DNA from 3 places in the Gordonia pseudamarae genome. Region 1 is predicted to be linked to each of the others. Evidence: riboswitches for the same ligand, from Rfam matches in the RefSeq annotation. Region 1 holds a riboswitch; each other region holds the start of a gene.
What was found. A riboswitch is a leader RNA that binds a small molecule or an ion and turns the genes downstream of it on or off. The one in region 1 is predicted to bind cobalamin.
Positions count from the first base shown of each region.

Region 1 (4,204 bases):
CGGTCAGCAGCGCGGTCACCGTCAGCAGGATTATCCGGGCGCGGGCGACATTGACACCGAGCGAGAGCGCGGTGTCGTTGCCGAAAGTGAACGCATCCAGCGAACCCGATGAGAACAAGCACACCAGCACACCCATCAACGCCACCGCCGCGCAGATCTGCACCTGCGACCAGGTGGGCGCCGACAGCGAACCGAGCAGCCAGAACAGCACCCCCCGGGTCTGCTCCGCGTCGGCGGCGGTGTAGACGATGAACGAGGTGAGTGCCGAGAACAGCTGCGTCACCGCGATACCGGCGAGAAGCACCCGATCGGTGGTGCCGCCGGCCAGCCACGACAGCAGCAGCACCAGCGAGAAGGCCAGTCCGGCACCGACGAACGCGCCGCCGGCCATGCCGACGACTCCCGATCCCACGCCCAGCAGCACCACCGCCACCGCACCCACCGACGCACCCGAGGAGATACCGAGCACGAACGGGTCGGCGAGCGGGTTGCGCAGCAGCGCCTGCAGCACCGCACCGCACACCGCCAGACCGGCGCCGCACGTGGCCGCGAGCAACGACTGCGGCAGCCGCGAGTCCCAGATGATCGCATCCTCGAGCGCGGTGAGCCCGGTGCTGCCGCCGACGACGTGGGCGCGTGCCGATCGCAGCACATCGCCGATCCCCAGCCCGGCGGGTCCGATCGTGATGGCGAACGCGATGGACATGACCAGCGCGATCAGTCCACCCACCCACAGCACCGCGATCCCGCCGACACGGCCGTACCGCCGTCCGCCATCGCGGACCGTGGCGGTCGCGGTCACTTGCTCAAGCCGAGTTCGACCAACCCGTCGGCGACGTTCTGAATGCCGTACACGGTGCGCAGCGACGGATTCATCTCCGCACCGGTCACCAGGATGTACCGCTTGTTCTTGACCGCGTCCATCTCCCTGGTCACCGGATTAGTTTCCAGGAACCGGATCTTGGCCTCGCCGGTTTCGGCGGTCTGGCTCTTGCGGGTCAGGTCGCCGAGCACCAGTACCTGCGGGTTACGACTGGCGACCGCTTCCCAACTCACCTGCGGCCATTCGGCTTTCGTGTCATCGAAGACGTTCTTGAGGCCGAGCGTGTTGGTGATGATGCCGGGCGCCCCGCAGCAGCCGGCGATATACGGCTGTTCGGCGTTGGCGAACCAGTACAGGACGCTGACGCCCTGGGCGTTCACCGACTTCTGGGCAGCGGTGACCCGTCCCTTGAGGTCGTCGATCACCGACGTCGCCTTGTCCGAGGTACCGGTGAGCTCACCGAGCTGAGTGATCTCCTTGTACACCTGGTCGAGGCTCGCCGGGCTCTCCCGCGTACCGTCACCCCCGTCGGCGACCTTGCCCTCGCAGTCCGACGGCGCCAGATAGTTGGGGACCTTCAGCTCGTCGAACCGGGCGCGGGTGGCCACGCCACCGTCCCCGAGTGTCGAGCTGAACGAGGCGGTGACGAAATCGGGGTTCTCGGCGAGCACCGCCTCCAGGGACGGCTTGTTGTCGGCCAGGCGCTTGATGCCTTCGTTGTCCCCGGCCAACGAATCGAGGATGGGGTCGGTCCAGGTGGCGGTGCCCACCACCCGATCGGCCAGGCCCAGTGACAGCAGCACCTCGGTGGTGCCCTGGTTCATCGACACGATGCGCTGCGGCGCGGCGTTCATCGTCACCTTCTCACCGCAGTTCTCCACCGTCACCGGGAAGCCTTCACCGGCCACCGCGTCGTCCCCTTCGTGGTCGACGTCGGAGCATCCGGCGAGCACCACCGCGACCGCGCCGAGCAGCGCGGTACCCAGCATCAACGGACGTCGGCGCGCGAAAGCCCGCGGCGGTGAGAGCGTCGAGCGTCGGGACGGGGAGGTACGCCGAGCGCGCATAACGAGGTTCCTTCTGGTCGCGGCCCATCTCGCGGGGCCGTTGTCCTGCGATCGCGCGGGCGGCGGCCCGCACGATACCAGCAGGTCTTCGGACTCGAGATCAACCGCCGCCGGGCGCCTTCCCGGTCTTCCTCGACCAGTGGCATCGTGTCCGGCACGTCCCTCTCACCGCTGCGCGTCAGTCCCGGATTTGCACCGGGTTCCCCGCCCATGTGGGCATGCTGGTCCGCTGAGTATAGGACGGACCGCCCGAACTCGGACATCGTGCCCGCCGACTCCCGGCCGCCGCTGCTACGGTCGGCCCTACACAGCGCCAGGAATGCCGGTGACCTTCCGAAGGAACACCGCACTGGAATGCCGAACTGCTGCAAAGAGACCTGCACGAAGCGATCCTCCGGCTCAAGGACCGGCCGGACCGAACTCCTGACCCCGCACGCGCCCGACCACCACGCGCAGCGCGGACGCGAACTCCCCCGCTCCGCGGCCACCGAGCCGCGAATAGGACAGCACCAGCCCGGACACCGCGTGTGTTGCCGACTGGCTGCTCAATGACCTTGTGCGCCAGCCGGCCTGGTCAAGTCCGGTGACCACCGCCTCGTCGTCGAGTCCCGGTAGCAGCACACACAGATGCAGACCGGCCTCGACCCCGGTGACGGCCAGTCGGGGGCATTCGCGGGCCAGTGCGGCCACCAGCCTGGCGCGGCGATCGCTGTACACGCGGGCGGCCCTGGCCAGGTGGCGGTCCATCGCGCCCGAGCCGATGAATTCACCCAGCGCGTCGGCGGGCAGCGCCGACGGCCCTCGGCGATGCACTGCCAGCCACCGCTCGACGGACCTGCGCAGCGCGGCGGGCGGCACGCACCAGGCGACGCGCAGATCCGGCGACACCGACTTCGACGAGGTGCCCACATACGCCACGCACCCGCTCGCGCCGGGCAGTGTGACCAGCGCGGGCAGCGGGGCGACGCCGTAGCGAAACTCGCCGTCGTAGTCGTCTTCGATCACCAAAGATCCTGTTCGCCTGGCCCATTCGACGAGGGCAACCCGACGGTCGACACTGATCCGGTGACCGAGCGGATACTGATGCGCCGGCGTGGTGAACACGATGCCCGGCTCGTCGCCGAGGACGGCGACGTCGAGTCCGTCGGCTTCCACGGGGTGGAACCGGACATCGAGGTCCTGCTCACGTGCCATGAGCAGGGCCCCGCGATAGCCGGGGTCCTCAATGTGGAACGGAATCCCGCACGCATCGGAGGGTTCGGTTGGCCCGGCCCGGTCTTGAGGGCCGACCGGGACCCGACCACAAGAAGCCCTACGTTCGGCGGCGAACGCCGCACACAGCGCGGCGATCGCCGAACGCGAGCTGTCGAACAGCAACGGATCGGCGTCGGCGATGCCTCGATGCCGGCGCAGGTGGCCGGACAGTTCGGCGCGCAGTCGCGGACTCGGCTCCTCCCACGGGTTCAGTCCGGCCATGCCGTCGGAGGCCGCCGCCCGGACCGCGCTGCGCCACGCCCGCCGGTCGACCAGGCCCGCATCGGGAATCCCCGGACGCAGGTCACGGACCGAACGCCCCCGTCGTGGCGCGAGCGCCCTCTCCGGTACGGCCTCGCGCAGGCCCCGGGTGCGCGCCCCGGCCCGCGCCGCCTGTACCACGCCCGCACTCACCCGCGTTCCCGAACCGTGTTCGGCGACGATGAATCCCGCGGCCGCCAGTTCGTCGAAGGCACGCACCACAGTGCCCCGGGACAGTCCGGTCTGCCCCGCCAGTGCACGGCTGGACGGCAGCCGGTCACCGTCGGCGAGCACACCGTCGGCGATACGGTCGACGATCGCACCCACCAGATCCGCCGCTCCCGAGACGTCGTCGAGAACCAGGGATCCGGGGCGAGCGGTACGGGCCATGGCACAAGAGTAGGCCGATCCGGGCCAAAGTGGTCCCGCCGAATTGACGGAAGTGGACCTTCATCAACGGCCACTTACGCGATGGAATGGCGTCATGACGAAGTTCCGGCAATCCCACCGCCTCAAAAACGTGCGCTACGACGTCCGCGGCCCGATCCTCACCGAAGCGATGCGCCTGGAGGGCCAGGGACATGACGTGCTGCGGCTCAACCTCGGCAACATGCGCCCCTTCGGGCTCGTCGCACGCCCGGAGATCGTCGACGCCGTTGCCGCCAACCTGGATACGGCCCAAGCGTATTCGGATTCACGCGGCATCCCCGCGGCCCGGCAGGCGGTGGCCGAGCACTATCTGGGGCGCGGGATCGACGGTGTGCGGGCCGACAACGTGTTCCTGGGCAACGGGGTCAGT
Region 1 covers NZ_CP045809.1:3,577,940-3,582,143, forward strand. The annotation lists gene GII31_RS15905 (FecCD family ABC transporter permease) at 1-706, opposite strand, end outside; gene GII31_RS15910 (ABC transporter substrate-binding protein) at 799-1,812, opposite strand; cobalamin riboswitch at 1,953-2,131, opposite strand; gene GII31_RS15915 (aminotransferase-like domain-containing protein) at 2,290-3,795, opposite strand; gene GII31_RS15920 (pyridoxal phosphate-dependent aminotransferase) at 3,890-4,204, shown strand, end outside.

Region 2 (4,204 bases), 1.5 Mb from region 1:
ATGCCTTGCGCAGATTCTCGGCGGCGTCGACGTTCAGCGGGCCGCTCGTCCAGGTGGCGTACGGCAGATTCAAAAATCGTCCTTCCTTCACCGCCGGAAGGTCTTTGGTGGCCGGATTGGTGCGGAGGACGTTCACCTTGTCGGCGAACGTCTGCGGTGGATAGTCGACGAAGGCGAAGAAGTCGGGCCGCGATGCGACCAGGCGCTCCCACGAAACACCGGTCCAGGTGTCCTGGACGTCCTCGGTGGCGTTGCGCGCCCCCGCCGCGGAGATGATCGCCTGCGGCCCACCGTACGATCCGCTCGTGTAGATCTCGTTGGTACCGCTGTCGAACAGAAACACCGTCGGCACCTTGTCACCCTTGGGGGCCTGTGCCAGGGCGGCCAGCCGGGTGTCGATGTCGGCCATGGTCTCCTTCGCCGTGACCTCCTCACCGGTGAGCACACCGAGGTTGGTGAGGTCGGTGTCAAGGGCCTCCCAGGCGGGCACGATACCGCGGGCGCCGTCGTCGCGACGGCAGCTCTCGGTGAGGATGTAGGGAGCTATTCCCTTGCTCCGCAAGATGTCCGGCGTGACACCCTTCTCCTGCTTGTAGCCGTAGTTCCACCCGGCCACCATGACATCGGGTGTGCGCGCGATGATGTTCTCCAGCGTCGGATACGACTCGGCCGCCACCGGCAGCGCGTCGACCACATCCTTGCCGTACACCTGCGACAGCACGTCCCGATGCCGTTCGAGATCGGACACCCCGGCGATCCGGTCCTGCGCACCGAGTTGCAGCAGCATCGAGGTCATGTTTCCGTCGTTGACGAAGATCCGTTCGGCCGGAACGGGGAATTGTTCTTGGCCGCCGCAGTTTTCGATGGCCGTCGTCGACCTGGCGTTGTCACCGCCGGAATCGTCGCCGCAGCCGGAGAGAATGACGCCCAGCGCCAGCGCTCCGGCCATCGCCACACCGGTCCTCTTGTACCGCACCGTTCTCACGGTCATATCGGCTCCTTTCGATAGGGGTTTTCCGGGGAATCGAACGGGGCTCCCAGCCCCCGATCACCAAACCATCAGGCGCCAAACCATCAGGCACCACCCGCGTAGCGGTACTGTCTACGGCCGAGCAGGATGAGGAAGATCGGGGCTCCGATCAGGCCGGTGACCACCGACAGCGGGATCTCCTGAGGGCTGACGACGGTGCGGGCGAGCGTGTCCACCCACACCAGGAACAGCGCGCCGCCGGCCCCCGCCACCGGCAGCACCGCGTAGTGCCGTGACCCGACGAGGATACGCGCCAGATGGGGCACCACGAGCCCGACGAATCCGATGCCGCCGGACACTGCGACCAGCACTCCCACCAGCACCGACGAGAGAACGAACAGCGCGATCCGCAGCTGTTTGACCGGCACCCCGAGCCCGGCGGCGGCGTCGCCGCCGATGGCCAGGGCGTCGAGCCAACGGTGCAGGCCCAGCAATGCCGTCACACCGAGCACGACGGTGATCGAGGCCGGAAGCACATGCGCCCAGGTGGTGCCCGACAAGCTGCCCAGCAGCCAGTACAGCACCGACTGGGTGGCCTCGGGATCGTCGCTCGCGAACACCAGGAAGCTGGACACCGACGAGAACGCCGAGGACAACACCACACCGGTCAGCACCAGCCGCAACGGGTCGATCCCGCCCTGCGCGATCGACACCCCGAACACCAGCGCGGTGGCCACGAGCGCGCCCACCAGCGCACCCGCCGACAACGCCCACACACCGAAGGCGCCGAACAGGCCCAGCACGATCACCGACGTCGCCCCCACCCCGGCGCCCGAGGAGATACCGAGCAGAAACGGGTCGGCGAGCGGGTTGCGCACCAGCGTCTGGATACACGTACCGGCCACCGCCAGACCTGCGCCGACGATCAGCGCCAACAGGACGCGGGGGGCACGCAGATCCCACACGATGGTGTCGTACACCTGATCCGGCTCGGCGGATCCGCCGAGCCGCGCGATCACCACATCGACGACGCCGCCCAGCTCGAGCGGTTCGGAACCGAACGCCAGGGAGACGACAGCACTGGCGAGCGCCGCCACCACCAGGACCACGACCAGCGGAAGAACCGGTACCCGGCGTGCGTCGCCGCGCCGCCCGCGTCGAACGCCGCTCACGGTGGCACCATCAGGCGCTGGCGTCATGCCTGCCCTCACGTGTCGGGGCTCAATTCGCGAAGCCCGGCCAACAATCCACAGAGTCGGCCGGTCTTCGGACTCGGGGTCACCTCGGCCGGGGCCCCTTCCCGGACATCCCTGCCCAGTGGGTACTCGCCCCGGTCAATCACCCTTACCGCTGCGCGACAGTTCCAGATTCTCACCGGATTCCCGGCACATCCGCGGATGTGCGTGGCACCGACTCTGCGCTGGACAGTATCATCCGCCGCGCGGGTTCAACCACCTCGGACACGACACCACCGCCGAACCCCGGTGGACCGGCGTGTTAACGCGATTGGTTCGGCAATTCTTCCATCGGTAACCACACGGAATCATTCGAGGCGTGAACTGATAGCCGTAGCCGAACGGAATACGCCGTCAACGCGGACGACGAGCGACCACCGGCCACATCCGACCGGGCGACCTCGCCCGCCCCCACCCCCCTCATCTGTTTGCCATCCCCTATCTCAGGAGTCATCGTGCCTTCTTTCGATCCCGCCATCGCCGACAACATCGCCACCTCCCTCGCCGAGATCCCCCATCCGTCACTTCCCAAGGGCTCCAACATCTATGGCGGCACCAAGATCTTCCCGGACTATCAGGCCCACGAGGGCGAATCGTACTTCACCCTCGTACACGGAATCGCCCACGAATCGTCGGTGTCCTTCGTCGCCGTCCTGCAGGCCACCCGCGCGCTGCGCAAGGGATTTGACTCGACGATGTACTTCTACGGTCCCGGAGCCATCAATTGCCTTGCCACGCGCGGATTTCCGACAACCGGAGATTCCGGATTCCCGGGTGAGCAGAACATCAACAACTCCCTCGAGACGTTCATCGCCGAGGGCGGCGCCGTGTTCTGCTGCAGGTTCGGTCTCGCGCTGCACGGCGGCCGCGAGGAGGATCTGATCGACGGCGTCATCCCAGCGCATCCCCTGGACGTCCAGGATGCCCTCATCCACTTCGCCCGCAAGGGCGCCATCATCAACTCGACCTACATGGTGTAGCCAGATATGGTTGTCATCGGCTCCGTCGCAGCCAATTTCACCCGCGACCTCGAACAGAACTACCGCGTCATCGCCGAGTTCACGACCCGCGCCCGAGAACAGAATGTCGACCTCGTGGTTTTCCCGGAAGCAGCGATCGGCGGATACCTCTCGTCGCTGGGCAACCACGGCGACACCGTGAAGAACACGGGCCGTTCGCTCCCGCCGGCCATCCGTCTCGACGGACCCGAGATCGCGCGCGTGCAGTCGATCATCGGCGATCTGGTGATCGCGATCGGCTTCTGCGAACTCGCCGACGACGGCCGGACCCGCTACAACGCCGCCGCCATCCTCGACGGCGATCGCGTCTACGGAACCTACCGCAAGGTCCATCAGCCGCTCGGCGAGAACATGTCGTACTCCCCCGGCGGCGACTACGGCGTCTTCGACACTCCTGTGGGCCGAGTCGGACTCCAGATCTGTTACGACAAGGCATTTCCCGAGGCGGCCCGGGTTATGGCGCTCGACGGCGCCGAGATCATCGCCAGCCTGTCGGCCTGGCCGGCGGCCCGCACCGCGACCGCCGAGAACCTGCAGGACGATCGCTGGACATACCGGTTCAACCTGTTCGACGCAGCCCGCGCGCTGGACAATCAGGTGTTCTGGGTGGCCTCCAACCAGTCCGGCACATTCGGCTCCCTCCGCTACGTCGGCAATGCGAAAATCGTTGATCCGGGCGGCAATACCTTGGCCACCACCCTCCTGGACAGCGGTATGGCGGTGGCCAAGGTCGACATCGCCGAAACATTCGCGACGATGCGCGCCGGGATGTTCCACCTCCGCGATCGGCGGCCCGATGTGTACACACCGCTGATCGACCTCGACCCGACCGGGGCGGCCGGATGGCGGAGGTCGGCCCATGCCTGAGATGCTGTTCTCCGTGCGATGGCCCGACGGCCGACGACGGGAGTACTACTCCCCCAGCCTCGTCATGCACGATCATCTCGACGTCGGCGGCACCTACACCGTCACCGACTTCC
Region 2 covers NZ_CP045809.1:5,099,265-5,103,468, forward strand. The annotation lists gene GII31_RS22280 (ABC transporter substrate-binding protein) at 1-991, opposite strand, end outside; gene GII31_RS22285 (FecCD family ABC transporter permease) at 1,075-2,142, opposite strand; cobalamin riboswitch at 2,211-2,399, opposite strand; gene GII31_RS22290 (MSMEG_0572/Sll0783 family nitrogen starvation response protein) at 2,661-3,185, shown strand; gene GII31_RS22295 (carbon-nitrogen hydrolase family protein) at 3,192-4,091, shown strand; gene GII31_RS22300 (MSMEG_0570 family nitrogen starvation response protein) at 4,084-4,204, shown strand, end outside.
Region 2: it holds a riboswitch for cobalamin, as region 1 does, so the genes downstream of both, GII31_RS22285 (FecCD family ABC transporter permease) here and GII31_RS15910 (ABC transporter substrate-binding protein) in region 1, are expected to answer to the same signal.

Region 3 (4,204 bases), 1.9 Mb from region 1:
CGATGCCATCGTCCGGCTCATCGGAGCAGTGCTCGCCGAGCAGACCGACGAATGGGCCGAAGGCCGCCGCTACCTCGGCCTCGAAGTGCTCAGCCGCTGCCGACTGACCGTCACCGACACCGACCACACACCGGAGGTGAACACCGACCCACTGATCCAACTACCCGCCTGACCACCTACGAAGGACCACAACCAGTTACACCACTACGCGGGACTTGACCCGGGATAGCCGCGGACACGTTCTTGTCCTCATCTTCGTTGAGCTGGTCCCAACGGTCCGCAAAGTCGAAGGGCGGCGGCGCCTCCCGTCGGCGGTGGAGGCGAAGCCGACGGGTTTGATGGTGGGTGTCAGGTAGTTGAGGCGGTCGTTGACCAGAGGCCACAGCGGGTTGAGAACGGCGCGTTCGGTGTCGGTGTCATAGCGCCAGTAGAACGCGTACTTACGCACAAGGTGATTGTCCTTGGATTCGATGGTGGGCAGTGTCATTCCGCCGTAGCAATAGGGCAGGTCAACGGGACCGGCCGGGGGTGAGGACGGGGTGGCCGTCGTGGGTCGGGGTCGGATGTGGTTGACGATCGAGGATCGGGTGGAGATCGCCGTTGGGGTGCGGGCGCAGGAAACCGTGACCTCGATCGCGAAGAGGATCGGCCGGGGACAAGTCGGTGATCTCCCGCGAGATTCGGCGTAACCGGTGTGCGTCCGGGCAGTACCGGGCGGCCACTGCCAACAAGCTCGCCACCGCTCGACGAGCCCGGGCGCAGGACCGCAAGATCGACGCCGATGAGGTGCTCTCGGCGCGGGTGCGAGCGGATCTGAAGGCCTCGCGTACCCCGCGTCAGATCGCCGGCCGGTTGCGGCTGGAAGCCGGCGAGGACACGGTAGAGGTCATGGATCATTCTCCCGGCGCTCAGGGCCGGACCGTCTCGTATGAGGCGATCCGTAATGCCTCACGTCAAACTGCCCGCGAAACCGGGTCCATGCCTCAGATAGGAATGCCCGCGAAACGGGGTTCAGCTGGCGGGGATTCGAATGCCTTTGCGGACGTCGGGTAGTGCGGTGGGCAGGGAGGCGAGGTAGAGCTGCTCGGTTTTGTCCTTGGCCAGCAACAACAGCTGGTCTTGGAGGGACGCGATGTCGCGGCCGATCTGTGCGGGGTTGAGGCTGTCGCGGTAGGCGCACAGCTCGGCGCGTTGGGCATCAGAGAGGACATCAGCGGCCAGGAGCCGGTCCAACGGGGTGGCCGGGGCGTCGTAAGACCCGGCGTCGGCGTCCGTTCGCTGTGGAGGCGAATCCGGTGGGCTTGACGGTCGGGGTCAGGTAGTTCATCCGATCGTTGACCAGCCGCCCCAGCCGGTTGAGAACGGTCCGTTCGGTGTCGGTGTCATAGCGCCAGTAGAACGCGTACTTGCGGACGAGGTGGTTGTTCTTCGATTCGATGGTGGCCTGGTCGTTCTTCTTGTACGGCCGGGGTCGGGTGAAGTAGATGCCTCGTTTCCGGCCCAGGTGATGACCGGCTGATTGAGGAACTCCGATCCGTTGTCGAAGTCCAAACTGGTTACTGCATAGGATATTTCAGTAATCGCGGTTTTCAACCCGGACAGGATGTGGGTGTGGGCGTTGTTGCGGATACTGCGGGTGAACACCCATCCGGTGTGCACATCGGTCAGGTTCAATGTCCGGGCGAACTCGCCTTTGAGTGTCGGGCCGCAGTGAGCGACAGTGTCGCCTTCGAAGAATCCTGGTTCGGCTTCGGCCTCATCACCGGCCTTGCGAACCTTGATAGAATTACGGAGCAGCACAGACGGTTTCGTCGTAGACACACCAGAGATCTGATCATTGGCTTTCGCTGGTTTGAGGTAGCGGTCGATGGTTGCCGCCGACATCGACAACAACTCCTCACGCACCGATTCGCTGTAACGGCCCTCTCCGACAACGAGTTCACCGTGACGCTCGAGCGCAGCAAGCTGCACAGGCATCGACACCGCGAGGTACTTGCCACACTGGCCACCCGAAGCCGCCCACACCTTCTGCAGCACCTTGAGCGCATCGTAGGAGTACTTCAGCGCCCGCGGCTTGCGCTCGCGCACCGCAACCGCACGGCCCTTACCCGGCCGCGTCGCCGCAGCCACCAACCGCCGGCGCGCATTGTCACGCGACCAACCGGTCACCTCGATCCCCTGATCGAGGATCTGGCCCCGCTCCTTCTTCGACGCCTGCACATACCCACGAGCAAACCTACTGGTCACCTCAGCGCGCGACCGCATCGACAACTCACTTTCCATCCACCGACGATCATCATTTCGCGGGCAAACCTATGTGAGGCACCGAGGGCGTTTCGCGGGCAGACTACGTGAGTCCAGCCGGACAGTTGGCTACCAGCGCATACATCGCTATGGTGGATCACGCAACTGGTTCGCCGACCGGAGCAACTATGGAGCCCCTGTGTTCTGATCGGCGACGACAAGAGGGAATCCGGTGAGAGTCCGGAACTGTCCCGCAGCGGTATGCCGGAACGACCGCCGTCTTGAGCACTGGGTGAGCCCGGGAAGCGACGGCCAGTAGGAGCGCGATGCGCGCACGCCGGTAAGTCCGAAGACCTGCCTGTTGTGCCGGGCGCGCCGCGTCCGGCGACTCACCGCCTCGTGGACTCGGGCGAGTGGTCGACAGGCGTTTCGGCGTGCCCTCTCAGGGCCGTGCCGACGGGGCTCGCGACTTCTCTCCGCAAGGGCGGTGGTCATCCACTTGCATTGCAGGAGAACATTACTCATGTCGATCAACAACCGGCCGTTTACCACCACAGTGCTCGGCACCCCGCGGGTGGGGCCGAACCGCGAACTCAAGCGTGCCATTGAAGGATACTGGGCGGGCCGCGTGTCCGCAGCCGATCTGGCCGAGACGGCTGCCAGCCTGCGCCGCGACACCTGGACCCAGCTCGCGGCAGCCGGATTCGATTCCATCCCGGTCAACACCTTCTCGTACTACGACCAGGTCCTCGACACCGCGGTCATGCTCGACGCCCTGCCCGCCAGGGTCTCCGGCATCGCCGATCCGCTGGACCGCTACTTCGCCGCCGCCCGCGGCAACGCCGAGGTCACCCCTCTGGAGATGACCAAGTGGTTCGACACCAACTACCACTACCTGGTTCCCGAGATCGGCCCGGACACCACGTTCACGCTCAAGCCGGAGAAGATCCTCGCCGAGGTCGCCCAGGCCCACGGCCTCGGCATCACCGCACGCCCCGTCGTCGTCGGTCCCATCACCTTCCTGACGCTGGCCAAGGCCGTCGACGGTGCGGCCGCACCGATCACCCGCATCGACGACGTGCTGCCCGCCTACTTCGAACTGCTCGACCGTCTCGTCGACGCGGGTGCGGACTGGGTGCAGTTCGACGAGCCGTCGCTGGTCACCGATGCCGTCAACGGCCTGCCCGAGCTGGCCGAGGCCGTGTACGGACGCTTGTCCGCGGTCACCCGCCGCCCCGCGCTGCTGGTCGCCACCTACTTCGGTGATCCCGGTGCCGCGCTCGGCGCTCTGGCCCGCACCGACGTCGAGGGCATCGCCGTCGACCTTGTCGAGGGCGACGTCGCCGCCGTGGCGGCCGTGCCCGAGCTGGCGAACAAGCTGGTCGTCGCGGGCGTGGTCGACGGCCGCAACATCTGGCGGACCGATCTCGACAAGGCACTGGGCACCCTGGGCACCCTGCTCGGGTCTACCGGCTCGCTGGCGGTGTCCACATCCTGCTCGACGCTGCACGTGCCGTACAGCTTGGAGCCGGAGACCGCACTCGATGACAATCTGCGCGGCTGGCTGGCGTTCGCCGCCGAGAAGTACACCGAGGTCGCGACGTTGTCGCACGCACTGCGCGACGGCCGTGAATCGCAGGCTGCGGCGTTCGAGGCGAGCAGTGCCGCCCTGGCGACCCGCGCCACCGATCCACGTCTGCGCGTGGAGACCGTACGGACGCGGCTGGCAGCCGTCACCGACGCCGACGTGACCCGCGGCGAGGCGTCCGCACGCCTGGACCGCCAGCAGGAGAAGCTGGGGCTGCCGGCACTGCCGACCACCACGATCGGCTCCTACCCGCAGACCTCGGCGATCCGCGTGGCCCGTGCCGCGCTCCGCAAGGGCGATATCGACGACGCGGCGTACGTGGAGAAGATGCGCGCCGAGATCGCCGAAGTGATTGCGCTGCAGGAGAAGATC
Region 3 covers NZ_CP045809.1:1,706,910-1,711,113, reverse strand. The annotation lists gene GII31_RS07545 (IS256 family transposase) at 1-172, shown strand, start outside; gene GII31_RS22585 (hypothetical protein) at 197-487, opposite strand; partial or broken gene GII31_RS22715 (transposase) at 564-939, shown strand; gene GII31_RS07535 (hypothetical protein) at 1,012-1,233, opposite strand; gene GII31_RS07530 (hypothetical protein) at 1,324-2,283, opposite strand; cobalamin riboswitch at 2,437-2,620, shown strand; gene metE (5-methyltetrahydropteroyltriglutamate--homocysteine S-methyltransferase) at 2,768-4,204, shown strand, end outside.
Region 3: it holds a riboswitch for cobalamin, as region 1 does, so the genes downstream of both, metE (5-methyltetrahydropteroyltriglutamate--homocysteine S-methyltransferase) here and GII31_RS15910 (ABC transporter substrate-binding protein) in region 1, are expected to answer to the same signal.